DNA from 3 places in the Azospirillum humicireducens genome. Region 1 is predicted to be linked to each of the others. Evidence: riboswitches for the same ligand, from Rfam matches in the RefSeq annotation. Region 1 holds a riboswitch; each other region holds the start of a gene.
The links. Region 1 has a riboswitch for thiamine pyrophosphate ahead of A6A40_RS05170 (ABC transporter ATP-binding protein). Riboswitches for the same ligand answer to the same signal wherever they lie in the genome.

Region 1 (9,952 bases):
CAACCGGCGCAGGGCGGTCCGGTGCCGCCTCCGCCGGCCGATCAGGCCAAGGAGGCGGCAGCGGCGGCGGCTGACCGCGCCACGCTCGACGCGCTGTCGAAGGCGCTGAAGGACAGCGGCTTGGACGGGAAGGTCCTGCTGACAAACCCCGGCGACGGCGATCCGACATTGAAACTGGACAGTCAACCGGGCAGGCCGGCGGCGAAGCCGTGACCTCCCATCCCCTCGAATTCAGTGAGAGCGCCCAACCATGACGGGTTTCCCGCTTCCCGACATCGACCTCGTGTCCGACCTGATCCGCTCCGTCGCCCGGACGGAGATCATGCCCTATTTCCAAAAGCTGGACGCCTCAGGCATCCGGCAGAAGACCGGACCGACCGACCTCGTCACACTGGCGGACGAGGCGGCGGAACGCGCGCTGACCCCGGCGCTGACGGCCCTGCTGCCGGGCAGCCGCGTGATCGGCGAGGAAGCGGCGTCCGAGGACGAGCGCGTGCTCGACCGCATCCATGGCGACGATCCGGTCTGGATCGTCGATCCGGTGGACGGCACCATCAACTTCGCCCAGGGCCGGCCGATGTTCGCGGTGATCGTCGCGCTCGCCTGCAAGGGCGAGACGGTCGCCGGCTGGATTCATGATCCGGTCGATGGGCGGATGGCGACGGCGGTGAAGGGGCAGGGGGCATGGCTCGACGGGCGTCAGGTCCATGTCGCCCCCGCCGTGCCGCTGCCCCGGATGGTCGGCGCTCTGTCGACCCGCTTCTGCGCCGAAGCGATGAGCCGCCAGTTGGAGGAGCGCAGCGCCGGCCTCGGCGAGCGTGCCTGCCTGTCGAGCGCCGCGCAGGAGTATCTGCGGCTGCTGGAGGGGCGGGCCCATTACTCGCTCTATCACCGGCTGATGCCGTGGGACCACGCCGCCGGTGTGCTGCTGCATGCGGAGGCCGGCGGGTACTCGGCGCTGATCGACGGCACGCCCTATCGGCCGGGCCTGCTGCAGGGCAGCATCCTGCTCGCGCCAGACAGGGACAGCTGGCAGGCGCTGCACGGACAGCTGTTCGGGTGAGTGCCGGGCGGGGGAGTGTTCCCCCACCCCGACCCAATCAGTGGGTCATCAAGGCCGGTATGGAAAGCCCCTCCAGCACCGTGCGGGTGGCGCCGCCCAGGACCAGCTCGCGCAGGCGGGAGTGGCCATAGGATCCCATCACCAGCAGGTCGGCGCCCTGGTCGGAACAGCAGGACAGGATCATGTCGCCGACCTCGCCGCCGGATGCGATCACCGACTGCGGGCGGGCGGCGATGCCGTGGCGGTGCAGCCACTCGGTCAAGGCCGCGGCTTCGTCGCTGCGCTGGCCGGGCGGCTCCACGGTCAGGACGGTGACGCTCTCCGCCGCCTCCAGGAAGGGCATGGCGGCGCGGACGGCGCGGGCGGATTCGCGGCTGTTCTTCCAGGCGACCAGCACATGCCGGCCGATGGCGGCGGTCGCCGGCTGGCTGGGCGGCAGAACCAGCACCGGGGTGGCGGTCTCCAGGGGCAGGCGGTCGGGGATGTTGTGCAGGGAGACGCGTTCCCCCGCCCGGACGGCCGCCGATTGCGCCACCACGACCAGATCGGCATAGGAAGCCCGCTCGGCCAGCAGGTCGACGTGGTCGCCTTCCTCGATCGTCCAGTCGTAGGGCAGGCCGTTCAGCGCCTGCCTCACCTCCTGCTCGATCCGCTCGGCGTTCTCGTGGGCGATGGCGGTGGCTTCCGCCATGAAGCCGTAGGAGGCGGCGCGGCCGGTGGCGCCAGCCGGCATCGACACCGGCGTGGCGATGTAGAGCGCATGGATATGGGCGGAGAAGCGCTTGGCCAGAGCCGCGGCAACGGCCATCCGGCCGGCGTGGGCATCGTCGTTGGCCATGTGCAGCAGGATGGTCTTGATCGGCATGCCCTTGCGTCTCCCGATTCATGCCACCGCCGATCATTGGGCGGCGGAGCGGTTTCCCTCTAGGTAACGCGCCGCCGCCCCGGATGGCAACGCAATCGGATGGCCGGTTACTTCACCACCACCGCATAGTGATCGAGCGGCGCCACCTCCTTGATCAGGCCGCGCGCCTTCAGGAATTCGGCAAAGCGGGTGTAGCGGTCGGCATCCAGGGCGGCCGGGCTGTGGGCGAAACGCCGCAGCGTGTCCGCCCAGGCGCGGCGGTTCAGCTCGTCGTTCAGCTCCGGCCGGCCCTTGACGAAGGCGGCCTGCGACTCCTCCGGATGGTTCAGGATGTAGAGCGTCGCGCGTTCCACCGCCGCCAGGAAGCGCTTGACGCGCGGGTCGCTGGCCTTGGCCTTGTGGGCGACCAGGATCAGTTCGTCATAGGGCGGCACGCCTTCCTCTTCGGGGTAGAAGGCGCGGCCGGGATGCTTTTCGATGTCCAGCTGGTTCAGTTCGAAGTTCCGGAAGGCGCCGACCACCGCATCGACCTGCCCCGACAGCAGAGACGGCGACAGCGAGAAATTGACGTTGACCAACTCCACGTCCTTCAGGCTCAGCCCCTGCTTCTCCAGCATCGCGCCCAGCAGCGCATCCTCGAATCCGGCGATGGAAAAGCCGATCTTGCGGCCCTTCAGATCCTTCAACGTCTTTACCGGACCGTCGCGCAGGACGACGACGGAGTTCAGCGGGGTGGAGACCAACGTCCCGACACGGACCAGCGGCAGCCCTTCGGCCACCTGCAGGATCAGCTGCGGCTGGTACGACACGGCGAGATCGGCGCCGCCGGCGGCGACCAGCTTCGGCGGGTCGTTGGGATCGGCCGGGGCGGTCAGAGTCACCTCCAGCCCGGCGTCCTTGAAGAATCCCTTCTCCTGCGCCACCACCAGCGGGGCGTGGTCCGGGTTGACGAACCAGTCCAGCATCACGGACAGCTTGTCCTGGGCCATCGCGGGAAGCGCGGTCATCAGGCTGGCCGCCATCAGGCCGACGGTAAACAGGTGCTTCATCGGGTTTCTCTCCCCCCTTATCAAGGATTGGCGTCTTCGGCCGGTTGCGTATCGGGTTGCCAGGGCAGGGCGCGGCGGGCCAGCGCGTCGACGGCGGCATAGAGCGTCACCGCGAACACCCCCAGCACCAGCACGGCGGCGAACAGAAGGTCGATCTGCATGCGGGCGTTGGCGTGCAGCATCAGGTAGCCGAGACCGGAGGACGACCCCACCCACTCGCCGATCACCGCACCGATGGGCGCCACCGCCGCGGCCACCCGTACGCCGGACCAGAAGGCGGGCAGGGCGGCGGGCAGACGGATGCTCCACAGGATCGCGGCGGGCGAGGCGCCCATGGTGCGGGCAAGGTCGAGCCAACCGGGATCGGTGCGGCGCAGCCCGTCGAACAGCGCGGTCGTCACCGGGAAATAGATGACCAGCACCGCCATGGCGATCTTTGACGCCATGCCGTAGCCCAGCCAAAGCACCAGCAAGGGAGCCAGCGCGAAGACCGGGATCGCCTGGCTGACCAGCAGAAGCGGCATCAGCCAGCGCCGCGCCGTGCGGTATCGGGCCAGCAGCAGGGCGCTGACTCCGCCCAGGGCCACGCCGGCCACCAGCCCGATCAGAATCTCGGTCAGGGTGGTCAGCCCATGGCTCCACAGCAGGGGAGCCTGCCGACGCATGGCGTCCGCCACGGCCAGCGGACCGGGCAGCAGATAGCGAGGCAGGCCGGTGGCCCAGACCAGCGCCTGCCAGCCGGCGACCAGCACCGCGAGGGTGACGGCGGCGCGCAGCAGCGCCCTCATTCCGCCAACCTCCGCAGCAGCTCAGCCTGCAGCGCCAGCAATCCGGGATCGTCGACCCGGCGCGGCACCGGGCCGGACGGCTCCAGCGCCGGACCCATGATGGCGGGACGGCCGGTCATCACATGCAGGCAATCGCCGATGCGCAGAGCCTCCAGCGGATCGTGGGTGACCATCAGGACGGTGCGGCCGGCCAGCGTCTCCGCCGCCGTTTCCTGCAGCCTCAGACGGGTGAGGGCGTCGAGCGCGGAGAAGGGCTCGTCCATCAGAACCAGCGGTTTGTCCTCCATCAGCGTGCGGGCGAGCGCGACCCGCTGCCGCTGACCGCCGGAAAGCGCGGCCGGGCGGTCGCGCTCCCGCCCAGACAGACCGACGCGGCCAAGCAGCGCGCGGGCGCGTTCCACCCGCGCGGCGTCGGGACGGCGGTGGCGCAGCCGGTCGCCAAGCAGCACGTTGTCGAGAACGGTCAGCCAGGGCAGCAGCAGGTCCTGCTGAGCCATGTAGGCGATGCGGCCGGCGAGCGGCAGCCCGTCGCCGGTGGTGATGGTGGTCGGCGGCTCCGGCTCCGCCAGCCCGGCGAGGATGCGCAGCAGCGTGGTCTTGCCGACGCCGCTCGGCCCCAGCAGACAGGTGGTCCGCCCCGCCGGCAGCTTCAGCGTCAGGTCGGAGAACAGCAGCGTGCCGCCATAGGTCAGCCGAGCACGCGCCACGGTCACCGAAAGCGGCGTCATCGCCCGGCCCTGGCCAAGCCTGGTTGCGAGCCTGGGAGCGGGCAGGGCGGTAGAACGGAGACGGTGCGCTTGCGGTCTGGCATCACTGATCCCTACGCCGGCATGAACCGGATCAGGTTCCAGGGGTCGTCCCGCAACGGGACCTCTCAGCCGCCCATCGGCTCCCCCCAGTGAAGGCCGCGACTATAGGCGCGGACGTTCCGTGACCGCAAGCATTGCCGGAAGCCCTTCCAAGGCGTGGAAGCGCGGGCGGCGCTTGACCGGTGCGCGGCAGCGCCTAGTTTCTGACGGGACCGATGGAGATCCTCCCCTGACCACGCCTCTCCGAACCCCGCTGTTCATCGGCGGCGAGATCTATCGCGGCTCGACCTATGGCCCGAAGCATCCGCTGGCGATCCCGCGCGTATCGACCGTCATCGACCTCAGCCGCGCCATGGGGTGGCTGCCCGACGAGGTCTATCTCGATACCCATGTGGCGAGCGAACGCGAACTGTCGCGCTTCCATTCCCCCGATTACATCGCCGCCCTGAAACGGGCGGAGGCGGAGCAGCGGGTGGACGAGGCCACGGCGGCCCGGCACAATCTGGGCAAGCTGGAGAACCCGGTCTTCGCCGAGATGTACCGGCGGCCGGCGCACAGCAGCGGCTCTGCCCTGCAGGCGGCACGGATCCTGGGCGACCGGCCGGCCGGGCTGGTCTATGCACCGGCCGCCGGCACCCACCATGCGCGCCGCGACCGCGCCAGCGGCTTCTGCTATTTCAACGCGCCGGTTCTCGGCATCCTGGAACTGCTCGACCATGGGCTGGAGCGGGTTCTCTATGTCGATCTCGACGCCCACCATGGCGACGGGGTGGAGGAGGCGTTCGCCGACGACGACCGGGTGCTGACGGTTTCCATCCACGAGGACGGGCGCTGGCCCTATTCCGGCAAGGCGGAGGACCGGGCCGGCGGCATGGCCCGCAACCTGCCGGTCCCGCCGGGCTTCAACGACAGCGAGATGGAGCATGTGATGGCGGCGGCAGTGCTGCCGCTGGCCCGCGCCTTCCGTCCGCAGGCGATGGTGATCCAGACCGGCGCCGATGCGCTGGCCGAAGATCCCCTGAGCCGGTTGGAGCTGTCCAACCGGTCGCTGTGGGATGCGGTTGCCGCCTTGCTGCCCCTGGCGCCGCGGGTGCTGGTGGTGGGTGGCGGCGGCTACAATCCCTGGTCGGTCGGACGCTGCTGGACCGGCATATGGGCAGTGATGAGTGGCAGGGATCCCGCCGCCGTACCGCCGACTGCGGAGGCGGAGCGGGTGCTGCGCTCGCTCACCTGGAACCGTGCCGCCGGCCGCAACCCGCCGGAACACTGGTTCACCACGCTGGCGGACGCTCCCCGGCCGGGACCCGTGCGCGATGCGGTGAAGCGGGTGGCGGAGATGGCCGCATCCTGACACATTTCTGACGAATTTTGAACGATGCCGCGACGATTCGTTGACGGGGTTGGATTGCTCGTTGATCCTCGAAAGTCCGCAGCGATGCCGATCGCGCCGGTTCCGGCTCGTAGGGATGTGCGGATTCCGGGAGGAGAACGGGCGGGCGGATGTCGAACACGACGCTGTTCCTGATCGCCATCGTCATCATCATGCTGGCCGCCGTTCCGGTCGCCATGATGCTGAAGGATTTCCTTCCGAACATCCTGGAGAAGAGCAGCGGTCTGGAGCAGATCGAGAACCGCGTCTATGTGCTGCATGCCGAGGCGCACGAGCTTCAGAACCGCGTCAATCATCTGGTCCAGCGCCGCAACAGCCAGTCATCCGAACGTGCAAGGCTGGAAAGCGACATCCGCAAAGCGGAAAAGCTGATAAGGGACTTGGCGGAACAGCCCCCGCTGTTCGTGCATGAGGTCGGCGATCCCCAGGCCGGCCTGATGAAGTTCGTTGCGACCGTCACGCAGGAGAAGGCGTCGGCCGCCGCAAGGGCCGCCGGCGACCGCGGCCCGGTCAACCAGATCTGGCGCTGCGCCAACGTGGCGGAGGTGTGGGCCTCCAGCTTCGACGAGGCAAAGCAGATGGTCGACGTCGCCTTTCCCTTCAAGCTGGGCTTCCAGAAGTCGTTCATGCGCGGCGACGCGCGGACCGGTGGCGCGAAGGGCGCCGCGAAGGGCGGCGTGCCCCAGCCCCCGGCGACGGCGCGGTCCAAGGCTTCCGCCACATGATGATCAACTTCATCATCGTTCTTGGCATCGTCGCCGTCGGCGCCTGGCTGGGCAACGTCCTGCTGTCGGTCGAACAGCGGGTGTCGCAGGCCCGCCAGCGCGTCCGCGGCGTCCGCGGCACGCTGGACAAGCTGGACGCGACCATCCACCGCCTGCACCGGGAGGAGGAGAGCCTCCATGGCGAGATCGAGGAGCTGGTCCGCGACATGGTGGAATTGCGCAAGAAGCAGGTCGAGGTGCAGCAGCGCCTGACCGAGGCGCAGAGCCGCCGCCGTCCGCAAATCCTGATCCTGACCGACCGCCGCAATCCCGGCGACAAGGAATGGCTGGTCACCGTGGTGAATCAGCAGATTGGCGAGATCGACGCCGCCCATCCGATGGCTGTCGAATGGGCCCGCGGCCGCGATTATCTGGTTTGGGCGGAGTCGGAGCGCGAGGCCGCCGAGCGCGCCACCCGCCGCTTCAGCGCCCGCCCCGGCTATCAGGTGAAGTCGGTGGCAGCGGTGAAGGAAGACCTCTACAGCGCGAGCGCCGCCCGCAACGCGGCGGCCTGATCCCGGCAAAGAGAAAGCCCTTCTCCCGCGGGGGAAGAAGGGCTCCGATCAGCGTCCCTTGCGGACCTCAGCGCGCCTTGGCGGTCGCCGGGGTCTGGCGGAAGGCGTCGTGCAGATACGGCGACAGCGCCTGCCGCATGTTGCGCAGCCATTCATGGATGATGATCAGGGAACGGGAGGCGACGGGCGGGGTCATGCCCAGCTTCACCAGATCCTCGCGGGTCATCGTCGCCACCTGATCCAGCCGGTGCCCGGTCAGGCGGGCCCAGGCCGGGGCGGTGCAGGGCGACATGGAGATGACCTGCAGTCCCTCGCGCTCCACCATCTCCGCCTTGCGGCGGGCGTACTGACTGTCCTCGAGCTGCGAGAAGGGACCGGAGAAGCCGTTCTCCACCAGGACGCGCTTGGCCTTCGGGGCGATGGTCGCCACCCGCTCCAGCGTCGTCATGCCGGTCGACAGCGAGGCGAGATCGACGGTCACCGGCACCATGAAGGTCAGCCGTTCGCCGTCGCCGACATAATAGTCGAAACCCGACACCTCGGCCCAGTTGAAGAACCATTGCGAGATGTTGCCGCCGAAATCATAAAGGCGGCCGCCGCGCTGCAGCTCCGGCCCGATCAGATCCCAGAACTCGTAGAAGCCGTCGCCCGACCCCATCATGTTCATGAAATCCTGGGTGATGCGGCGGTGTTCGACCACGTCCGGGCCGAACAGGCGGGCGAGTCGCTCGTTCACCTCGTACTCGACGACCTTCAGCTGCAGGCCTTCCAGCATGGCGGTCGCCATCAGGTGATGGGACAGCAGCGTCTTGCCGACGCCGCCGCGGTCATTGAGGACGAAGATCGTGCCCAGCATGCGATCGCCTTTCCAGTATGCGTTTGTTGAGTCGTCTTGGTGCATCGGGGGGGACATCAAGGAGCCGGTGTTCTGCGCGGCCGCCGTGGACGTCGGTTGGGGAACCGGCGGCGGGGCCGGCTCAGCTGTCGGTTCGGGTTCGGGATCCGGGGCCTGCGCCTTTTCCGTCCCCACCTCTCGGGCGCCGTCGGGTTCCGGCGTTTCGGACGCCGGCTCCGGCACCGTGTCCGGCTCCTCGTCGGCATCCTTCGCCAGCCGGGCCAGCAGAGAAGGGGCAGGGGCGGCAGGTTCTTCGCCGGAGGGCTCGGAAGCGGAAACCGTCGGCTCCGCTTGGGCTTCAGACATTTCCACCGGCGGCTGGTCGGGAGGAGAGCCGGCAGACGCCGCCGCGGCCTCTTCGGCGCGATCGGAGTCGGCTGTCTCGCCGGTCTCTTCAGACTCGTCCTTCTTTCCGGCCGTCAGCGCAGCCTCATGGACGGCGGCAAGCGTTTCCGCCGACATGACCGCTGCGCCGCCATGATCTCCGCCCGCCTCGCCACGCCCCTCGCTCCCGACCAGGAAGAAGGCTGACCGCAGGGTGACCGGCGAAATCGGCTGGCTGTCACGGGCGGTGATGCCCAGCTTCGCCAGAAGGTCGGAGATCTCGGCCCAGGACAGACCGCGTTCGCGCATCAGCACGATATCGGCATAGCTTTCGCGCACCGCCTGCATGGCGCTGCGGTTGCCAGCCGGGCGATCGGCAAGGAGCCGTTCAAGTTCCGAGCGGTCGATCGACACCGTAAGGGATTCCGGCAAGATGAAATGGCGGCGGGGAGACGCCCGGATGTAGGATCACAAGGAATCCATTCCCCTGGGGCCGAAAAAATAGTACAAGCGGCCATCACGCGCAAACGGTTTCCAAACGACATCAACGGCGCTAAACATCGCTCTCCGTCCGAGGGTTCCGACCGTGACGTGCGGCAACTTCGCCGACGTTCCGGCAGGCCGTGCCATGACGTCGGCTTTTGGAACCGCCTTCCGATTGCGCGGTTTGCTATACGGACGTCCGGCTGTATTCGTCGCGACGTCGGTCATCACTGGGCTGGGCTTGGAACCGGGGTTGGGCAGGATGCCTCACGATTTTGGTTCGTCACGGGACCGGCGATCCGCATCCGCAGCGGGGGCGGGAATCGGCTTCCACGAGTTGCGGCAAGCCTGCGAGATCTCTGCTTTGCGCGAGGATCTGGAACGGCTGGCCCAAGAGGCCGGCGCATTGCGCAACGGCGTCGAACAGGCGGTGGAGGACGTCCGCGACCGGTTCGCCGCCCTGAATGCGGAGGAAATGGCCGATCCCATGGTCCTTGCCCCGCTTCTGCAGCTCGCGGTAACCACCTTGCTGGAGATTCGCGAGCAGGCGCGGCAACTCGATACACGCACCGGACCGTTGGCCGACGATGAGCGTCCCTCCTGGCTGGGGGCCGCAGAAGCCCCGCGCCGGCGTCCCTCCGCGCCGGCTGTCCGGGACGAGGCCTGGGATGACAGCACGCCGCCGTCCCAGCCGCAACTCATGGTCCCCCTCCCGCAATCCGAACAGTCGGCACCACCGCCGGCCGATCTGCCCGCCCGGCCGACGCAGAAGGCATTCGCGGCGCCGACGGCACCGGTTCGGGTCGCCGAGCCGTTCCGGCCGGCAACAGACCTCCAGGCACCTGCCGCCCCCACTGCCGTCTCTGCAGACACCCAGGCCGCCTGGCTCGCCAGCGAACCGGCTCCGCCACCACCGCCGTCGAGGGCGGCGGCGATGCGCAGCAATGGAGCCGGCAAGCCGCGTCAGCCCGGCGGCATCGACTGGCTCGGCCCGGCCGGGCGCTGAT
Region 2 (9,952 bases), on a different contig from region 1:
AACTGCGGTGGCCGCCGTGCGGGCCGTGCGCAACAGGTCGCGGGCCACCGGGTCGGGAGTGGCCGCCAGACGGGTCTCCCCCTCGTGGATCAGCTGCCAGACGCGGTTGAGCGTCTTCACCCGGAAGGTGATCAACTCATCGAACAGGAGGTTGACCAGTTCGTAGCGGCGGCTCGACAAGGCCCGGTCGAAGAGGAAGAGGTCGTCGCCGGTTTCGCGGGCATAGGGATTGGGATAGCCGGCGGGCGCGGCGGCGTAGGCGTCGGGGCGGACCGGCAGCCGTCCGATGTCAGGCCGCAGCATCAGCGCCTGCCCGGCGGGCGACAGCAGGAAATCGATGAAGACGTCCGCTCCCGCCTGATTGGGCGCGCTGCGCAGCACCGCCACGCTGGCCGGCAGAAACACGCTGTCGGCGGGATAGGCGAAGCGCAACGCCTCTCCGTCCTGCGCCTCCTGCCCGGTTCCCTGGCCCAGGAAGTCGATCGCCAGCCCGATGCCGAAACGCCCCTTGCCCACGCCCTCCACCACGCCATAGCTGCGCGCCGTCACCGTCGCGATGTTGCCGGCGATTTCCAACCACATGGCCCAGCCTCGCTCCCAGCCATGGAGTTGCAGAACGGTCTCCACCATCAGGTGCATGGTGCCGGAGCGCGACGGCGCGGTGATGCCGAGATGACGGACATAGGCCGGCTTGCGCAGATCCTCCCAGCTTCGCGGAGCGGCGATCCCGTGCCGGTCGAGATAGGACTGATCCCAGACCAGCCCATAGCCGGACAGCGCGAAGCCGAGATAGGTGCCGTCGGGATCGTCGATCGGCTGGTTGCCGACGGTCGCCGGGGCGCCGGTCGGGCGCGCGCCGACCGTCGCCAGCAGCCCGGCGGCCTTCAGCACCTCGAAGGCATCGGGGGCGGACGCCCAGAAGAGGTCGACATCCTCCACACGGTCCTGGAGCTGGCTCACGGCCGCCGTCGTCTTGGCATTGATCACCCGGAGGCGAAGGCCGGGATGGGCCTGTTCGAACGCCTCCCGCACCGGCTCGTAGAAGCCGGCGGGAAAGGACGTCATGACCGTGACCGTTTCCGCCGCCACCGGCAGCTTGCCCGCCCCGGCCGTCACGGACGCCGGCAGCAGCAACCAGACCGCCACCAGCGTCGGCAGCCACGATCCAAGGCTGCGCCAATTCCGTTTCATGCCGCTCCCATCATCAGCCGCGTTCAAGCTCCCCGGTCCTGCGACCGGCCGGTTCCGGTGGCGACGGGTGCGCGGGTCAGGCGCCGCCCATCACCAGCCCGCCATCCACCGTCAGTGTCTGCCCGGTCATGAAGCGGCTCCAGTCGGAGGCGAGGAACAGCACCGGCCCGGCGACATCCTCCGGCGCCGCGATACGGCCCAGCGGCGTCAGGGCGGTGATGCGGTCTTTCACCGGTTCCGGTGTCGAGCGGCTGGCGTCGGTGGGATAGACCAGACCCGGCGCCACGCAGTTGACGCGGATGCCGAACGGCCCCAGCTCCGCCGCCAGGGTGCGGCTGAAGCCGATCAGCGCCGCCTTGGCGGTGGTATAGTCGTGATATGGCACGGTCGGCCGCGCCACGAGGTCGGTCGCCATGTTGACGATGCTGCCTCCGCCCCGCCGCCGCAGCGCCGGCAGCACCGCCCGGCAGACGGCATGGGTGCTTTTCAGCGCTCCGTCGATCTGGGTCTGGTAGTCGTCCCATTCGGTTTCCCAGAACAGCCGCCGCCGGTCGGGATCGAAGACATAAGGGGCGAAGGCGTTGTTGACGACAACGTCCAGCCCGCCGAACTCCGCCACCGCCGTCTCCACCATCCCGGCGACCGCCGCCGCGTCGGTCACGTCCGCGCGCAGCGGCAGCCCGTCGCCGCCCAGCGCCCGGCACTCCGCCGCCACCGCCTCCGCCGCCAACTGGTTGCGCAGGTAGTTGACCGCCACCATCGCCCCTTCGGCGGCAAAAGCGCGGGCGATGGCGGCGCCGATGCCGCGCCCGGCGCCGGTGACGAGGATGGCCTTGCCCTGGAAATCCATGACGGTCCCGTCACTGCTTGGGTGGGATCAGGTCGGTACGCACCACCGCGCCCATGTCGAGCGGGCGGGCGATCAGCCCCAACTGGTGGAAAGTGTCGGCGCCCTTCTGCATCACGCCGGGATCGAAGGCGCCCAGCCCCTCGCGCTCCGTCGTTTCCGACACGGTGGAGGCGTTGCGCAGCTTGATGATGCCCAGGTTGACCGCCTCGTCCGACCCGTTGATGGCGCGGGTGACGGCGAGGCGGGCCGCCTCCTCCGGGTTGGCGATCATCCAGGCGGCGCTGTCGCGGTAGGCGGCGAGGAAGCGGGCGAGCAGCGGCTTCCTGTTGCGGTAGGTCTCCTCCGTCACCACGAAGATGTCGCTCGGCAGGTTCAGGCTGTCGCGCACCTCGATCACATTGACCTCGGGCAGGCCCTTCAGCCTCGCGACGTAGAGGCCGGTGTCGGTCGCCGCCGTGGCGTCCACCTGCCCCTGGATCACCGGGGCGAAGTTCAGCAGCCCGGTCACCTCGATGGTCACGTCCTTCTCGCTCAGGCCCACCTGATGCAGCAGCACGGCCAGATTCTGGCGGGTGCCGCTCGACAGGCTGTAGACGCCGACGCGCTTGCCCTTGAGGTCGGCGGGCTTGGCGATGCCGTTGGCCTTGGGCGACACCACGTTGAAGACGTTCTGCGGGTAGATGTTGTAGATGGCGACCAGCTTCTCGCCCTTGTCCAGCGCCAGATAGAGGGCGGCGGGATCGGTGAAGGCGATGTCGGCCTTGCCGGTCAGCATGGTCTGGATCGCCGACCCGCCGCCGGTGCCGGGCACATAGTCGAGCGCGATGCCCTTGGCCTTGAAGAAGCCCTTGTCGGGTTCGGCCAGCAGGTTGGTGATCTCGCTGATCGGCTGGCTCCAGCCCGCCACCGTCACCTTGTCCATCACCTGGGCGAGCGCGCCGGACATGCCGCCCAGCAGCAGCGCCCCGACAAGGGCGGTCGCTCCCGCCACACGAGAAAACAGACCCATTCCCTGCTATCCTTTCGCCTGTCGAGACAACAGCCACCGCTCGATCAGCAGCGTGGCCTGATACACCAGCATGCCCAGCGCGGTGATGACCGCGAACAGGGCGAACATCAGCGGAGTGTCCATCATCCCCTGTGCGGCGATGATCGAGGCGCCCAGCCCCTGGCGTCCGCCGATGAACTCCCCGACCACGGCACCGACCAGCGCCAGCACCACCGCCACCCGCAGCCCGGCCAGGATCACCGGGAGGCCCGCGGGAATCTTCAGCCGCGTCAGGGTGCGCCACCGCCCGGCGCGCAACATGCGGAACAGCTCCCGCTTGGCCGGATCGACGCGGTCGAGCCCGGTCAGCGTGTTCTCCAGCAGCGGGAAGAAGCAGATCAGCGCCGTGATCGCGACGGTGGAGGCCATGCCGAAGCCGAACCACAGGATGAACAGCGGCGCCAGCGCCAGCTTCGGCACCACCTGGCTGGCGATGACGTAGGGATAGAGCAGCCGGCGGAGCCCCGCGACCTCCGCCAGCGCCACCCCGGCGACGAAGCCGACGACGCAGCCGATGCCGAGCCCGAGCGCCATCTCCGCCGCGGTCACCGCCAGATGCGGCAGCAGCCGTCCGCTCGCCAGACCGCTCCACAGCGCCGCCACCACGGCGGAGGGCGGCGGCAGCACCAGCGCCGGAATCCCCGACCAGCGGCAATAGCCCTCCCACCCCGCCAGAAGCAGCAGCGGCAACAGGATCGCGGCGATGCGGGCCGTCATTCCGCCGCCTCCGCCCGCCGCAGCCCGGACCCGCCGTCCATGGCATGGCGCAGCTCGCGGCACAGCACGTTGAAGCGCGGATCGTAACGCAGGTCGCGCGGGCGCGGGCGCGGCAGGTCGATGGCAAGGCTGTGGCGCAGCCGCCCGTCCGCCATCACCGCCACGCGGTCGCCCAGATAGACCGCCTCGGCGATGTCGTGGGTGACGAACAGGGCGGTGGTGCCGCGCTGCGCGCACAGCCGCAGCAGATCCTCCTGCAACTCTTCGCGCGTGAGGGCGTCCAGCGCGGCAAAGGGCTCGTCGAGCAGAAGCAGCGCCGGATCGGCGATCAGCGCGCGGGCCAGCGCAACCCGGCTCTGCTGGCCGCCCGACAGCGCCCGCGGTCCCCGTCCCGACAGCCCGGCCAGCCCGACCCGCTCCAGCAGGTCCAGCGCGCGGGCGCGGTCGTCGGCGCTGGCGCGGCGGTGCAGCGTCACCGGCAGCAGCACATTGTCGAGAACCGTCAGCCATTCCAGCAGCGTCGGCGCCTGGAAGACGAAGCCAACCGCATCGCCCGGCCCGCGCACCGGCACGCCGCCCAGCCGCACCCGCCCGGCGGCGGGGGGCAGCAGCCCGGCGGCCAGCTTCAGCAGCGTGGTCTTGCCGCAGCCGCTGCGCCCCAGCAGGCAGTGGACAGCACCCCGGCCGACCGTCCAGTCGACACCGTCGACGATGGCCGAACCGCCGTAGTCGAAGCGCACGTTCTCGAAGCTCAGGAAGGCCGGCGGGTCAATCGGCATAGCGGGCCAACCCCTCCGCCAGCGCTTCCGCCGAGCGTTCGATCTCCGTCACCGTCACCAGATCCAGCAGGTTGAACCGGCCGTCATGGTGCCAGCCCGCCTCCGGCGCGGTCATGCCGCCCAAGGCACAAAGCCGCGTGACCCCCGCCGCCCCCAGCGGCCCGGCCAGCCGGAACAGCTCCTCCGGCGATGCGGCGATGCCGGCGGTCTGCAGCACGGCGCGGTGCGGGGCGACGCGGCCCGCGACCTCCGCCAGATCGTCCACCGCGACAACGGCAACCGTCCGGTTCAGCGCGGTCGGCGCCAGCCCGTCCGGCGCGTCGGTGCAGGACACGCACCAGCCGCCCGCCGGATCGGACAGCAGCAGATGGCCGGACCCGTCCAGGCCGCGCATCGCCTGCCCGTCGCGCCAGCCGGCAACCTCCCCGCCCTCCGCCATCGACAGGGGGCGGCGCGGGTGCTTGCGGGCCTGCACCGCGAGTTCATGGGCGAGCAGGACGGCGAAATCCTGCGGCGACAGCCGGCCGCCGCGCTCGACGAACAGGGTCTGCGGCGAATAGCAGCCCTGCTGGTCGTAGCGGGCGATGTCGTGGGCGGCCAGCCGCGCCGTCTCCCCCGCCCGCCGCGGGTCCAGCGCGGCGCGCGACACCAGCGCGAAACTGATCTTGTGGCCGTAGGGCAGGAAGCGGGTGGTCACCGGCACCCGGTCGCGGATCGCCGCCAGCGCCGCGGTGCCGCCATAGGCGACCACCGTGTCGGCCTGGGCCAGCCATGCCCGCTCCGCCGCCGCATCGCCGCCCTTCCACCACACCACGGCCAGACACTCGCCCAGCCGGGGATCGATCTCCGCCAGCAATTGCGCGAACCAGCCCGCGAACAGCGGCTCGGCACTGGGCAGCTTGCCGACCGTACCGGACTTGACCAGCAGGCCGGAGATCAGGCTCCACAGGGGCAGTCCCGGCACATTGCCCGCCCAGACATGCAGCAGCAGGTCGGGGCCGAAGGCGCGGGTGAAGCCGCCCTTGGCCGCCGGCTGGAACTCGTCCAGCACCAGCGGGTTGGCGAAATCCTCCGCCAGGAAGCGGCGCAGCTCATGGGCGCGGAAGGTCTTCAGATAACCGGTCAGCCCCAGCCTGACCATCTCGGCATCATAGCCGGTGACGATGGGCAGCAGCCGCTCCGCCCTTTGGCGCCACGGATCCCCGCGGTCGAGCAGCCGTTGGATCGCCGCATCGATCACCGCGACGATGTGCGCTGTCGGCAGCGTCTTCAGATAGCCGCGCGCCGCGGCCCGGACCGTCGCCGCCACCCGCTCCACCTGCCCGGAATCCAGCACCGGCACCGCCACGCGCAACGCCTCGGCGCCCGACCCGAAGGTCAGCACGCGCCGCTCCACCGCATCCGGCGGCAGGCCGGGCAGATGGCCTGCCAGTTCCGGTTCGTCGCCGAAGGCCAAGGCCGCGCTCCCGCTCAACCGCGCGCGGCAGCGAGGAAATCCTCCACCGCCAGCGAACAGCCCTTGGCCTGCGCCCCGGCGACGCGGCCCAGCAGGCGGAATCCGCCCTCTTCCAGGATACCGGCGTCCTCGGTCAGGATGGCAGCGACGGAGTTGACGTGGGCCAGATCATGGTGAACCAGAACGCCGATGCTGCCGGGTGGAACATCGCGGCCGGACAAGGGATCGACGACGCGGCTGCGGATCCAGTGCGGGCCGGATTTCAGCGACGGGCAGACCGCGTTGCCGTCGTCGTAGAACTGCGTGCTCAGTTCGGTCATGCCGTACATGTTGATGCAGCGCTCGCGTGGGACGCCGAAGACGTCCGACAACCGGCCATAGAACTCGTCCGGTTCCAGCTCGCGCGACTGGCCCTTGAAGCCGCCGGTGTCGAGGATGCGGCTCCCCTCCGGCAGGGCGAAGCGGCGGCTGTCGCGCGCCATGGCGTCCATCAGATGCACGAAGCCATAGCTGGCGCCCAACAGGGCGAAGGGCTGCCCCGACCGTTCGGCGGCGTCCAGCCGGTCATAGAGCCCGGCGATGTCGATGCCCGCCTCGCCGATCCAATGGCGGCTGTCCGGCGTGCCGCATTCGGCCCGCGCCAGCTCCAGGTAATGGGCGAGCGAGGAGTTCGGCATCGCCGCCTCGGTCGGAAACAGGATGCCCATCGCGATCCGCTCCGCATCCTGCATGAAGCGGCGGCGGAAATTCAGCAGCATGGAGCGGTCGTAGACCGTCAGGGTCGTGTGGTGGATCTGGCCGCGGATGCCGCCCTTGGTCGTGCCGCTGGTCATGAAGATGCGGACGGACTCCTCCGCCGGTTGGCAGCTGAGCGTCAGGTCCTTGAAGGCGTTGATCGGCACTGCCGGGATGTCGCGCCAGCTCTTCACCCCGCGCGGCGTCCGGCCGCGCTGCATGGCGAAGCGGCGATAGGGCTGGTTGTGCTCGAACTGGTGGGCGAACACCTCCAACGCCAAGGCATTGAAGGCCTCGTCGGCCGCCGCCCCGGCTCCGATGCCGGCCGCCATGAAGGCCAGAACCCTGTCGTAGATCACGCTGTCGTAGATCGCGCTCACCGCCACACTCCCCGCCCCGTTTTCTCCATGCGGCACTGACCGATGGAGCAACAAACGAATCCGGGATGAGCCTGTGGGGGTATGGATTTGCGCGTCGGCCACGAAGGCCTTCTCGTCCCGCATCCCTACGCCGGCATGACCCGGATCAGGTTCGAAGGGTTGCCGCGTCGCCCGGACGCGAAGCACCGGGCCGGCGGGTGTCTCAGCCTCCTGAACGAGGCTCCCCTGGGAACGGGACGGAGCCTAGAAGACCATCGCGCCGTCTGTCAACGGCGGGGATGCCCGCTTTGCGGACAGCGGAAACGGCGGTGCGGACTGGGGCCGACCGACGAAAGCAGGACGAATGTGGGGCGGCTCACATCCCGGATTCCGGGGCTTGGGTAGGGTCTGTCCATCGGCAACACGCCGCATCCCGCGGCCCCGAGACAGGAGACCAGATCATGATCCGCACCTCCCTTCTGGACGGCGAGCCGCGCACCGCCGACGCGGTGGCGCTGGAGGAGACCGACCTGCTGGCGCTCGACCGGTCGCAGTTGATGCCGGTGCGGACGGCCGGGGTCTTCGGCTGCTGCACCACGCGGGCCATCTCGCCGGAGGTGAAGTGACCGGTGCGGCGCCCGCTGTGGTCCGGGCCACATTGTCGGCTTGAAAGGCTTCGCCCCGCCCAGGCCCGGTCAGGACCGCCTCACGCTGTCGGCCATCTTCTTGGCGACCAGAAGCAGGTCGCCGTCCGACCGGCTGCCCGCAAGCGTGTAGGCGGTGGCGCCGTTGCGCCAATAGACCAGTTGAAGCCCGCGCTGCTCGACGGCGTGCAGACCTCTGTCGTCGATCGGATCCCCGGCGACGACCAGAAGCGTCAGCATCTCGCCGTCCTTCTCGCGGTAGACGAACTGGAGGCCGACGCCGCTGCTCATCGGCACCAGGGTCGCCCGCAACAGAGTCAGCAGGTTCGGGTCCAAGGCCGGCAGGTTGACCGTGACGGCGCCGAGCCGGTGGGGAAGCCCCTCGGCCATCGCATTCAGGTCGGCCAGGGACTGGTCCGAGAGGGCAAGGCTTTGGCTGACAGCCGTTTCATGCATCTCGGCGGCCTGCTCCGCAAAGTCCGGCACGCTGTAGGAGGCTGTCTTCTGCTGGTGATGGACCAGTGCCGCGATGTTGGCGCCGCCCACCAGCAGCAGGATCGCCGCCGCGAGCGGACCGAAGCGCCGGATGACCCGCTCCGTGCGCAGGCGGCCGTACAGGCGCCCGGTCAGGCTCTCCGTGTGGCGGGGAGGGTCGCCGGTCATCCGCGCAAAGCCCTGGCGCAGTGCCTCCCTTTGATGAAGATAGTCATGCAGCCGGGCGGCGGCCGCCGGGTTGGAGGCGAGGAACGCCTCGAACGCCAGCCGGCGCGCGGGATCCAGTTCTCCATCGATGTAGGCGTGCAGGTCGGCTTGCCACTCACCGTTCATCCCGGTCCCCATCATGGCTTACTTCACCACCCGCAAAGGCGCCGGCCTGCCGTCATCCGCCCGGCTCCCATCTCCACGCACGTCGGCGCGCAGCGCCTCCCGCCCGCGCGCGAGGCGCGACATCAGCGTTCCAAGCGGAATGCCGAGAATCCCGGCGGCCTCCTGGTAGCTCATTCCGTCGACCGCAACCAACATGAGCGCCCGCCGCTGATCCTCGGGAAGCCGGGCGAAGGCCTCCATGGTGCGGGCAAGTTCGACCTGATCGGGTTGATTGGGCGCGATGTCGCTGCGGACGAGCGGCTCGATGGACGCCGCCGCACGGGTCCGCACCTGATCGCGGCGGCGGTCGCTGACATGGACATTGTGCAGGATACCGAACAGCCAGGAGCGCAGGTTGGCCTCCGGCCGGTAGGTCCGGGCGCCGGCAATGGCCCGCACCAGCGTCTCCTGCACCAGATCCTCCGCGTCGTCCCGGTTGCGCACCAGGGTCATCGCGTAGCGGCGCAAGGTGCGGACGTGATCCGACAACTGGCTTCGCAGGCTGAACGTCACATCGTCGCTCCATGGATGGGGCTGCTTCTATGTGTACGCGAGGCAGGCCATTTTAATCCCCCGGCCGATGCGGACCCGCCCTCACTGTGCGAACGGCACGAGGAGCAGCGCGGCGCCCGACACCAGCAATGCCGCAAGGCTCCGCCGCGCGATGACGACGGAGGCCGTCCCCGGTTCCATCTCTTCCAGCCGCATGGCCAGCAGGCCGCCGAAGAAGCCGGACACCGAGGCCACCACATGCACCAGCGCCAGCGCATTCAGGACCGGCAGGCCCAGCAGGAGCGCGACGACCACCAGCGTGGTTCCATAAAGAAGCGCCTGGATCAGGATCGGCGCCCAATGTTCGCGCGCGACATAGACCTCGAACCCCTCGGCGAAGAGGCCGGTGCGCTCGTCGGGATCGGTGTGCAGGCTCATGATGTCCCTCCGCTGTCAAAGGTCCCCACCGTCTCGGCTCCGTGATGCACGGGTCGCAGCCGCCCGCGGCATGGCCCCGAACGACAGAAGCATCAGCAGGATCAGCGCTGCCCCGATGGAGTAGGGCGCCCAGGCGCCGAGCCGTTCGTCGGCGATCCAGTCCAGCGCCAGCAGGACGCCGATGGCGGCGATCACGGCGATGGCAAGGCCTGTGGCCCAGCGGGGATAGGTCATGGTGGCCTCCGCGGTTCGGATGGCTCGATCCGGCCACCTCGCGCCACCGCAGGGCGGCGTCCGTGCCGATCGTTCATTTCCTTGATTACGCGCGGGCGCCCGGAATAATCCACCGGAGCCGCCGAAAATCGTGAGCGTCGGG
Region 3 (9,952 bases), 790 kb from region 1:
CGTCATGGCTGAGACCGATCGTGCCCTGGCGGCGGAGCCGGTCGCCGAGCCGGTCGAGGAGGAGGCCGACGTCGAAGCCGCCCAGGCCGAGGATGTCGGCGAGCGCGGCGAGACCAACGGCGCCAATGGCGATGGCAATGGCGAGGACCGCCGCCGCCGCCGCCGCCGCCGCCGTGGGCGTGGCCGTGACCGTGAGGAAGGCCGCATCGAAGGCGACGCGGGTGCGGGCGAGGACGCCGAGGAGTCCGACGAGACGGGCGACGAGGAGACCGGCCTGCCGGCTGCCGCCGAGACGATTCCCGGCGCTGCCGTCTCCGAGCCGGCCGAAGACGACGACTCGGAAGAGGATGAGGAAGAGGGCGAGGGCGACGAGGAGACCGGCGCAGACGCCGGCGATCGCAACGGCGAGGGCCGCAAGAAGCGCCGCCGCGGCAAGCGCGGCGGTCGCCGCAGGTCCCGCCGCGAGGGTGCGGAAGGGTTGGAAGGAGGCGAGGAGACTGCGGCCGATCAGTCGTCTGCCGCTCCGGCCGAAACCGCTCCCGTACAGGCTCCGGCCGAGGCATCCGACCTCGACTGGATCCTGGCCGGTGAAAGCGCTCCGGCACCCGTCCCGGAAGAGGCTCCGGTTCCGGTGCCCGCGGCCGAGCCGCCGGTAACCGCTCCGGCCCCGGCTGAAGCCGTTGCCGAAAAGGCGCCGGCCAAGAAGGCCTCGCGCAAGCGCAAGGCCGCTGCCGAGGCCCCGGTGGAAGCCGCGCCCGCCGCCGCGCCTGCCGTCGACCAGGCCCCGGCCAGGGGCCGCAAGCGCAAGGCTGCCGCTCCGGTGGAAGCACCGGTGGAAGCGGCACCCGAGCCGGTGACGGAGCAGGCTCCGGCCAAGAAGGCCTCGCGCAAGCGCAAGGCCGCTGCCGAAGCCCCGGTCGAGGCCGCGCCCGCTGCCGCGCCTGTCGTCGCCGAAGCGCCGGCCAAGGGCCGGAAGCGCAAGGCAGCCGCAGCCGAAGCCCCGGCGGCAGTCGCGACCGACGCGGCTCCGGCCAAGAAGGCCTCGCGCAAGCGCAAGGCCGCTGCCGAGGCTCCGGCCGAAGCCGCGCCCGCCGTCGTCGCTGCGACGGCGCCTGCCACCGCTCCGGAACCCGCTGCGGTTCCGGCGGCGGCCGACGACACCGGCGAAGCTGCCGCCAAGCCGCGCCGCGGCTGGTGGAAGCGGTAAGCCGAACGGCCCGTTGGGACTTCTGGAACGGGAAAAGGCGCCGCAAGGCGCCTTTTCCTTTTCCCGGACGTTATTTCCCTGCCACAGCACAGGTCGGACCATGAGCAAGGCTTTCACCCGCGAGAACGACACGCCCCCCGAAAGCGAACTCGACGATCTCGACGATCCGGCACCGCTGCCGCAGGGCTTCAAGAATTACATGACGCCGCCCGGCTTCCAGCGCATGCAGGAGGAACTGCGCCATCTGCTGCGGGTGGAGCGGCCGAAGGTGGTGGAGGTGGTGTCCTGGGCCGCCGGCAACGGCGACCGGTCGGAGAACGGCGACTATCTTTATGGCAAGAAGCGCCTGCGCGAGATCGACCGCCGCATCCGCTTCCTGAACAAGCGCTTGGAGTCGGCGGTGGTGGTCAACCCGCAGGACCAGAAGAACCGCGAACAGGTCTTTTTCGGCGCCATCGTCACCTATGCCCGCGAAGACGGATCCGAGAACACCATCACCATCGTCGGCGCCGACGAGGTCGATCCCGACCGCGGCCATGTCAGTTGGATCTCCCCCATCGCCCGCGCATTGCTGAAGGCGCGGGAGGGCGATCTGGTCGATGTGCGCACGCCGGCGGGCATGGAACAGGTGGAGGTGCTGGAGATCAGGTACGCGGGGTGAGTGGAGGCGTTGCTGCCCCCACCCTGACCCTCCCCCGCTGGGCGGGGGAGGGAATTGGACCTTTGTCGGCGTTCGGCGGCAGTCCCCTCTCCCGCATTAGCGGGGGAGGGTTAGGGAGGGGGCATCGCTGCCGAGACCTCACTCCGCCGCCGGCTGGTAAATCTCCCCGCCCGACTCGCGGAACTTCTGCGACATCTCGGCCATGCCGGACTCCGCGGCGTCGCGGATTTCCTGCGTGATCTTCATCGAACAGAATTTCGGCCCGCACATCGAACAGAAATGCGCGGTCTTGGCCCCTTCGGCCGGCAGGGTCTCGTCGTGATAGGCCATCGCCGTCTCGGGATCGAGCGACAGGGCGAACTGGTCGCGCCAACGGAAGGAGAAGCGGGCGCGCGACATGGCGTCGTCACGCAGGCGGGCCGCCGGATGGCCCTTGGCAAGGTCGGCGGCGTGGGCAGCGATCTTGTAGGCGATGACGCCGGCCTTCACGTCATCGCGGTCGGGCAGCCCCAGATGCTCCTTCGGCGTGACGTAGCAGAGCATCGCCGTGCCGAACCAGCCGATCATCGCCGCACCGATGGCGCTGGTGATGTGATCGTATCCCGGAGCGATGTCGGTCACCAGCGGCCCCAGCGTGTAGAAGGGCGCCTCGCCGCACAGGGCCAACTGCTTTTCGACATTGTGCTTGATCTTGTGCATCGGCACATGGCCCGGCCCTTCGATCATCACCTGCACGTCGCGCGCCCAGGCGATCTTGGTCAACTCGCCCAGGGTTTCCAGCTCGGCGAACTGGGCGGCGTCGTTGGCGTCGGCCTGGCTGCCCGGCCGCAACCCGTCTCCCATCGACAGCGCGACGTCATAGGCGCGGCAGATCTCGACGATGTCGGCAAAATGGTCGTAGAGGAAGCTCTCGCGATGATGCGCCAGACACCATTTGGCGATGATCGAGCCGCCGCGCGAGACGATGCCGGTCACCCGCTTGGCGGTCAGCGGGATATGGGCCAGCCGCAGGCCGGCATGGATGGTGAAGTAATCGACGCCCTGCTCCGCCTGCTCGATCAACGTCTCACGGAACAGCTCCCAGGTCAGGTCCTCGGCCCTGCCCTTCACCTTTTCCAAAGCCTGATAGATCGGCACGGTGCCAATGGGAACCGGGGAGTTGCGCAGGATCCATTCGCGGGTCCGGTGGATGTCGGCGCCGGTGGACAGGTCCATCACCGTGTCGGCGCCCCAACGGATCGCCCACACCATCTTCTCCACCTCCTCCTCGATCGAGGAGGTCACGGCGGAGTTGCCGATGTTGGCGTTGATCTTGGTCAGGAAGTTCCGGCCGATGATCATCGGCTCCGACTCGGGGTGGTTGACGTTGGACGGAATGATTGCCCGCCCGCGCGCTACCTCGTCGCGCACGAATTCCGGCGTGATGAAGTCGGGGATGTCGGCCCCGAAATCCTCACCGTCGCGGGCGGCTCCGATTGCCGCGACCCGGCCCAGATTCTCGCGGACGGCGATATACTCCATCTCCGCAGTGACGATGCCGGCGCGGGCATAGGCCATCTGCGTGACGGCCCCGCCGCCCTTGGCGCGCAGCACGCCGCTGTCGGTGGTCTCCACGTCGCCGCGGGCCAGGATCCAGTCGCGGCGGTGCTTGGCCAGCCCGGCGCGCACGTCGATGCTCACCGACCCGTCGGTGTAGGGGCCGGATGAATCATAGACGGTCAGCGGAGGCTCGCCACCCGACAAGGCGATCTCGCGCATGGCGACGCGCAGGTCTGGAAAGCGCGTGCCCGGCACATGGATTTTGCGCGACGACGGCAGTGGGCCGGTCGAAATGCGGATGGCGGAGTCGTTGAAGTCCTTGGGCATTGGGTTTCTCCGTCGGAGTTGGGCGGACAAACCCGGGACTGCGGACGGAGGTGCGGTGTCTTCGTGCGGGCCGTATCCCTGCATGAGTCCCCGGCGTGGCGGGGCTGATACGGCCGGACGGGGCGAGAATCGGCCCGTCACGAGGTCCCTCCCTTCGCCGGTATGACCCGGATCAGGTTCGAAGGGTCACCACGCTGCCGGCAGCGCTTGGCGCCGTCCGGCCGTTGGTATCTCAGCCCCCTGTCGGGACCCCCCTGGAATGCGCCCATCCTGCCGGGACGGACGCCCCCTGTCAAAAGGAAAGAACAGCGGACGATCCGCTCACCCCATTGTGGAGATCCGGTGCTACAGCCAGCGTTTCAGACGAACATAGATCATCGGCAGAAGCGCCGACAACAGCATCAGCCCCAAGGCGCTTGGATAGCCGAAGGGCGAGTCGGTCCCCGGCATCTCGTTGAAATTCATGCCGCCGATGCTGGCGACCAGGGTTGGCGGGAACAGCAGGACGGTCAGGACCGACACGATCTTGACGATCTCGTTCTGCTCCACGTTGATCTGACCCAGCGCGGTGTCCAGCGCCAACGCGACCTTGCCGGCCAGGAAGCGGGCGTACTGGTCCAGTCCGCGCAGATCCTGCAGCGTCGTCTTGGCCCAGCGTCGTGTCGCCTTGCCGGAGTTCCAGCCGTCGCCGCGCGCCAGGAAATCGGCCATCCGTGACAGGCTGGCCAGGCTGATGCGGGCCTTGCCGATCAGGTGGCCGGCATGGCCGATGCGCTTCAGCGTCTGGGCGTCGTCCAACGTCTCGCCACGCGAACGCAGCTTGCGCCCACGGAAGAAGCGGCGGTTCAGCACGTCCAGTTCGACCCCGGTCCGCCGCAGCACAGCCGACGTCCGGTCGACCATCCCGTCGACCAGCGCCGCCAGAACCAGTTCCCCGCGGGAGGCGGGGACCTGCCCATGGGTGGCGCGGCGGCGGAAAGCCAGCAGGGCCTGGGGGTCGATGTCGTGGATGGTGACCAGCCGGCGCCCGGCCAGCACGAAGCTGACCGTGGCGATGCGTGGCTCGTCGGTATCGGCCCAGACCAGGGCGGTGACGGTCATGGTCAAGGCGCCCCCGGCGATGCGCAACCGGCTCGATTCCTCGATCTCGGCCATCTGCTCGCGGGTTGGCAGGCTGGCGCCGATCAGAGTCTCCGCCCGCGCCAACTCCTCGGCGGTCGGGTTGATCAGGTCCAGCCAGACGGAGGCCTCGGGCAGCGGATCCGCCCCCTCCGCGGCCTCCCTGGCCCAGCGCAGCAGACCGCCCTCATTGACGAAGACATGCAGCAAGGCACTGCTCCTTGCGAGGTTGGCGGCGGCTCTTGAGGCGGCTAGGTCATCCGCCCGCCACGCCTGGGCTTCTGGGGCGGCTGTACCGGCGAAGGCGCTTTCCCCTCGGTGTCGAGGTCCAGCGTTGCCCCCTCCGCCTTCAAAGCCTGTTCCAGCTTGCGGCGGAAGGCGCCGCCATCCCGTTTGGCGTCGAGGAAATGGCCGACCGCCTCCTTCGCCGCGTCGCTGTCGTAGGGGATCTTGCCCAACGCCGCCAGCTTGGCGCGCTCCACCAGCTTGGGGTCCATCCGGTCGCGGATGGCCTTCATCTGGCGGAGCAGGTCCTTGCGCAGGTCGCTCATCGGCCCCCCGTTGCAGCGTCAGGCCTTGCCGATCAGGGTGCCGGCGCCGCCTTCGGTGAAGATCTCGAGCAGCAGTGCATGCGGCACGCGGCCATCGAGGATAACCGCGGCGTCGACACCCTGCTCCACCGCGCCGATGCAGGTTTCGATCTTCGGGATCATGCCGCCGGACGCGGTGCCGTCGGCGATGGCCCTGTGGGCATCCTCCAGCGACATCTTCTCGATCAGCGTCTTGTCCTTGTCGAGAACGCCGGCGACGTCGGTCAGCAGGAAGAAGCGCGCCGCCTTCACCGCCGCCGCGACCGCGCCGGCCGCCGTATCGGCATTGATGTTGTAGGTGTCGCCGTTCACGTCGAAGCCGACCGGCGCGATCACCGGGATGATGTCCGACTGCGCCAGGGCATGCAGAATCTGCGGGTTGACCTTGTACGGCTCGCCGACGAAGCCGAGGTCCAGCACCTTCTCGATGTTGCTGTCGGGATCGCGCTGCACGCGCTCCAGCCGGCGGGCGGTGATCAGGTTGCTGTCCTTGCCCGACAGGCCGACGGCCCGGCCGCCGGCGCTGTTGATGGCGGCGACGATCTGCTTGTTGATGGAGCCGGCAAGCACCATCTCGACCACCTCGACCGTCTCCTTGTCGGTGACGCGCAGGCCGTCGATGAAGCTGGACTTGATCTTCAGCCGCTCCAGCATCTGGCCGATCTGCGGCCCGCCGCCATGGACGACCACCGGATTGATGCCGACCTGCTTCAGCAGGACGATGTCGCGCGCGAAAAGCTCCGCCAGGCTGGCGTCGCCCATGGCGTGGCCGCCGTACTTGATGACGAAGGTGCTCCCGGCATAGCGGCGCATGTAGGGCAGCGCTTCGGACAGGGTACGGGCCTTGGCGAGCCACTCGTCACGGGTGGGAGTCTGCACGGGAGGATGCCCTTTGTCGGGGTGAACGGTCGGGTTTCTTTAACGGAAAGGCCGGCCGGTTGCCTAGAGGGCAATTTAACGGTCACATGCCCCCGTTCCGTCCGCCCGCGGCTGCGGCCGACGCGGCGCCGGCCGGGCGCCACCATCCGGCCAGCCGGGTCATGGGCTGGGTCAGCGCGGTGACCGCCACCGCCATCAGCACCATCGCCGAGAAACAGGCGCCGGACAGCACCCCCGCTTCCAGCAGGACGGTCAGAACGATCACCTCCATCAGCCCCTTGCAGGGCATCAGCGTGCCAAGCCTCAGCGCGTCCGGCCAGCTTTCCCCGGTCAGGCGGGCGGGCAGCGACGTACCGGCCATCTTGCCGGCGAGCGTCGCCACTGTGGCGAGCGCGAAGACCGTCCATTGCGCCGGATCGTCCAGAGTCAGGGTCACCTTCAGTCCCGTAAGGGTAAAGAAGAAGGGCAGCAGGATCAGGGTGGAGAAATGCTCCAGCCGGTCGAGGATCGCGGCGGCATAGCGGCGCGGCATGGCGGTGCCGGCGACGAAGGCGCCCAGGATGTAATGCAGCCCGATCAGTTCGGTCACGGCCGCCGAGGACAGCAGCGCCGCGCAGGTCACCACCACCGCGGTGTCGCCCATCCGCCCCTCGGGCGCCACCCGCTCCAGCAGGCGGTCGAGCAGCGGACGCACGATCAGAACCGTCACCCCGACATAGGCGAAGCCCAGCAGTCCGACCCGGGCGACCGCCCAGCCGCCCCCACCATCCGACGCGCCGTCCGCCGAGGCCCAGGCCAGCACGGCGGTGATCAGCAGCCACAGCAGCGCGTCGTTCACCGCCGCATAGCCGAGAGCCAGCCGCCCGACCCGATCGCCCAGCAAATCCATCTCGCGCAGGATGGCACCAAGCACCGGCAGGGCGGTGACGCCGACGCAGATGCCGAAGCCGGCGGCGAACAGGCCCGGCGTGGCGTGGGTCCCGGTCATCTCGGGAAAGGCACCGGCCAGCCACCAGCCAAGCGCCCCGCCCAGCAGCGTCGGCACGATCATGCTGGACAGAGCCACCGTGGCGAAGGCACCACCCCGGCCTCGGAAATCTGCGGGGTCGAGGTGAAGGCCGGTGAGAAAGGCGAAGAAGACCACGGCCAGCAGCGCGAGACCGGACAGCGGCGCCAAGGCTGCCGGCGCGAACAGCACGCCCCACAGATCCGGCACCATCCGGCCGAGCAACGAAGGGCCCAGCGCGACGCCGAACAGGATCTGGATCACCACCATCGGGGCGATGTGACGCCCGCCGCCGAGCCGCCACAGCAGGAACGGCCCGGCGATCAGCAGCAGGGCCTGCATCAGGAACAGCAAGGCGGGGGAAAGGCCACCCATCGCGGTCGCCCGGTGCTATTCGGCGGCCAGGGCGAGCGCCGCGAGGCTGGCGCGCAGTTCGGCGATGCCGGTTCCCTTCTCGGAACTGGTGACATGGATGTCGGGGAAGGCGGCGGGGTGCTTCTTCAGCCCCGCCTGGGTGTCGCGACGGATCTTGTCCAACTCCGTCGGCTTCACCTTGTCCGCCTTGGTCAGCACGACGACATAGGGCACCGCGGTGCGGTCCAGCATCTCCATGATCTCGTGGTCGTTGGGCTTCAGCCCATGGCGCGAATCGATCAGCACCAGCGCCCGGCGCAACGTCACCCGCCCGCGCAGGAAGCGGCGGACCATGTCGTTCCACGCCTCCACCTTCTCCTTCGATTCCTTGGCATAGCCATAGCCGGGCATGTCCACCAGCTTCAGCCGGTTGCCGAGGTTGAAGAAGTTCAGCTGCTGCGTGCGGCCCGGCGTGTTGGATGTGCGGGCCAGCGTCTTGCGCCCGGTCAGCGCGTTCACCAGGCTCGACTTGCCGACATTCGACCGCCCGGCGAAGGCGACCTCCGGCAGGTCGGCCTCCGGCAACTGGTTCAGCGCGTTGGCGCCCCAGACGAAGTCGCACTCCTTGGCGAACAGCAGCCGCCCGGCCTCCAGCGCGGCCTCGTCGAAGCCGGAAACGATGCTGGGGGTATTGGGGGTCGGCGTGTCGGGGCTGGTCATGGCGGGCGCTTTCGTTGGTACGGGCTAAAAAACATACCGCCGGCAAAGTCCCGTCAAGGGTCTTTGCCGGCGGCAGGTCTCAAACGATGGGCGGATCCATCGGGGTCAAGGAGAACGAAAGTCCGATGATCAGACCTTCACACCCATGCGGCGCATAATGGTCCACTGCTGCGCAACGGACAGCAGGTTGTTCCAGGCCCAGTAGATCACCAGACCGGCCGGGAAGCCGGCGAGCATGAAGGTGAAGACGATGGGCAGGAACTGGAACACCTTCTGCTGGATCGGGTCCGGCGGGGCCGGGTTCATCTTCTGCTGCAGCCACATGGTGACGCCCATGATCAGCGGCCAGGCGCCCAGATGCAGCATGGCGGGAGGATCCCAGGGGATCAGGCCGAACAGGTTGAAGACGGTCGTCGGATCGGGCGAGGACAGGTCATGGATCCAGCCGAAGAAGGGCGCGTGCCGCATCTCGATGGTCACGAACAAGACCTTGTAGAGCGCGAAGAACACCGGGATCTGGATCAGGATCGGCAGACAGCCCGACACAGGCGAGACCTTCTCGCGCTTGTACATGGCCATCAGTTCCTGGTTCATGCGCGCCTGATCGTCGCTGAACTTCTCGCGCAGCTCCTGCATCTTCGGCTGCAGGGCCTTCATCTTGCTCATCGCCTGATAGGACTTGTTGGCGAGCGGGAAGAAGACGGCCTTGACGCAGACGGTCAGCAGCAGGATGGCGAGGCCGAAGTTGCCCAGCACCTGCCCGAAGAAGTCGAGTGCGTAGAAGAAGGGCTTGGTCAGGAAATAGAACCAGCCGAAGTCGATGGCCAGATCGAAGTTCTTGATGTTCAGCTTTTCGGAATAGGCGTCCAGCAGCTTCACCTGCTTGGCGCCGGCGAACAGGCGGCCGGTGGTCTCGGCCGAGGCGCCGGGCGCCACGGTGACCGCGTCGCCCATGAAATCGGCCTGATAGCGGTCGGCATTGGCGACGGTGCTGTGGACGAAGCGCGCGGTGACCTTCTGCGCCGGATCCGGGATGACAGACACCAGCCAGTACTTGTCGGTGATGCCGAGCCAGCCGCCGGTGGTCTCGATCGGCTCGGCGCCCTTCTTGCGGAGGTCGTCGTAGGACCGCTCGGTCAGCGTGCCGTTGAAGACGCCCAGCGGGCCTTCATGCAGGATGTAGTAGCCCGAGGTCTGCGGCGTGCCGGTGCGCGACACCAGGCTGTAGGGCAGCAGGGTGACCGGGTTGGCGCCGGTGTTGCGGACCGTCTGCGTCACCGTGAACATGAAGTCCGGATCGACGGCGATCTTGCGTTCGAACACCAGTCCCTGGCCATTGTCCCAGGTCAGGGTCAGCGGCTTCTCAGGCGTCAGCGCGGTGCCGTCGGCGGTCCAGCGGGTGGTCGCGGTCGGGGCGGCGATGCCGGCGCCCTGCGGGACCCAGCCGAACTCGGCGTAATAGGCGGCGGGCGTGCCGGCCGGCGCCAGCAGCACGATCTCCGGGCTCTTGGGGTCCGGGGTCTCGTGGTACTGGGCCAGCGTCAGGTCGT

Region 2: it holds a riboswitch for thiamine pyrophosphate, as region 1 does, so the genes downstream of both, A6A40_RS16890 (LuxE/PaaK family acyltransferase) here and A6A40_RS05170 (ABC transporter ATP-binding protein) in region 1, are expected to answer to the same signal.
Region 3: it holds a riboswitch for thiamine pyrophosphate, as region 1 does, so the genes downstream of both, thiC (phosphomethylpyrimidine synthase ThiC) here and A6A40_RS05170 (ABC transporter ATP-binding protein) in region 1, are expected to answer to the same signal.

What each region holds. Positions count from the first base shown of each region.
Region 1 covers NZ_CP015285.1:1,140,936-1,150,887, reverse strand. Annotated here, with positions in the region: gene A6A40_RS05195 (hypothetical protein) at 1-213, shown strand, start outside; gene A6A40_RS05190 (inositol monophosphatase family protein) at 251-1,063, shown strand; gene A6A40_RS05185 (universal stress protein) at 1,101-1,928, opposite strand; gene A6A40_RS05180 (ABC transporter substrate-binding protein) at 2,036-2,977, opposite strand; gene A6A40_RS05175 (ABC transporter permease) at 2,998-3,765, opposite strand; gene A6A40_RS05170 (ABC transporter ATP-binding protein) at 3,762-4,493, opposite strand; TPP riboswitch at 4,565-4,671, opposite strand; gene A6A40_RS05165 (acetoin utilization protein AcuC) at 4,696-5,925, shown strand; gene A6A40_RS05160 (hypothetical protein) at 6,075-6,689, shown strand; gene A6A40_RS05155 (hypothetical protein) at 6,686-7,243, shown strand; gene A6A40_RS05150 (hypothetical protein) at 7,311-8,876, opposite strand; gene A6A40_RS05145 (hypothetical protein) at 9,208-9,951, shown strand.
Region 2 covers NZ_CP028902.1:517,161-527,112, forward strand. Annotated here, with positions in the region: gene A6A40_RS16860 (ABC transporter substrate-binding protein) at 1-1,191, opposite strand, end outside; gene A6A40_RS16865 (3-oxoacyl-ACP reductase) at 1,268-2,041, opposite strand; gene A6A40_RS16870 (ABC transporter substrate-binding protein) at 2,052-3,050, opposite strand; gene A6A40_RS16875 (ABC transporter permease) at 3,057-3,806, opposite strand; gene A6A40_RS16880 (ABC transporter ATP-binding protein) at 3,803-4,585, opposite strand; gene A6A40_RS16885 (acyl-CoA reductase) at 4,575-6,041, opposite strand; gene A6A40_RS16890 (LuxE/PaaK family acyltransferase) at 6,056-7,108, opposite strand; TPP riboswitch at 7,261-7,393, opposite strand; gene A6A40_RS30730 (cyclic nucleotide-binding domain-containing protein) at 7,597-7,761, shown strand; gene A6A40_RS16895 (anti-sigma factor family protein) at 7,831-8,622, opposite strand; gene A6A40_RS16900 (sigma-70 family RNA polymerase sigma factor) at 8,626-9,159, opposite strand; gene A6A40_RS16905 (hypothetical protein) at 9,241-9,576, opposite strand; gene A6A40_RS16910 (hypothetical protein) at 9,592-9,810, opposite strand.
Region 3 covers NZ_CP015285.1:347,076-357,027, reverse strand. Annotated here, with positions in the region: gene A6A40_RS01605 (Rne/Rng family ribonuclease) at 1-1,207, shown strand, start outside; gene greB (transcription elongation factor GreB) at 1,308-1,868, shown strand; gene thiC (phosphomethylpyrimidine synthase ThiC) at 2,007-3,734, opposite strand; TPP riboswitch at 3,867-4,000, opposite strand; gene A6A40_RS01590 (magnesium transporter CorA family protein) at 4,080-5,063, opposite strand; gene A6A40_RS01585 (hypothetical protein) at 5,105-5,404, opposite strand; gene argB (acetylglutamate kinase) at 5,423-6,322, opposite strand; gene A6A40_RS01575 (cation:proton antiporter domain-containing protein) at 6,405-7,703, opposite strand; gene yihA (ribosome biogenesis GTP-binding protein YihA/YsxC) at 7,719-8,402, opposite strand; gene yidC (membrane protein insertase YidC) at 8,532-9,952, opposite strand, start outside.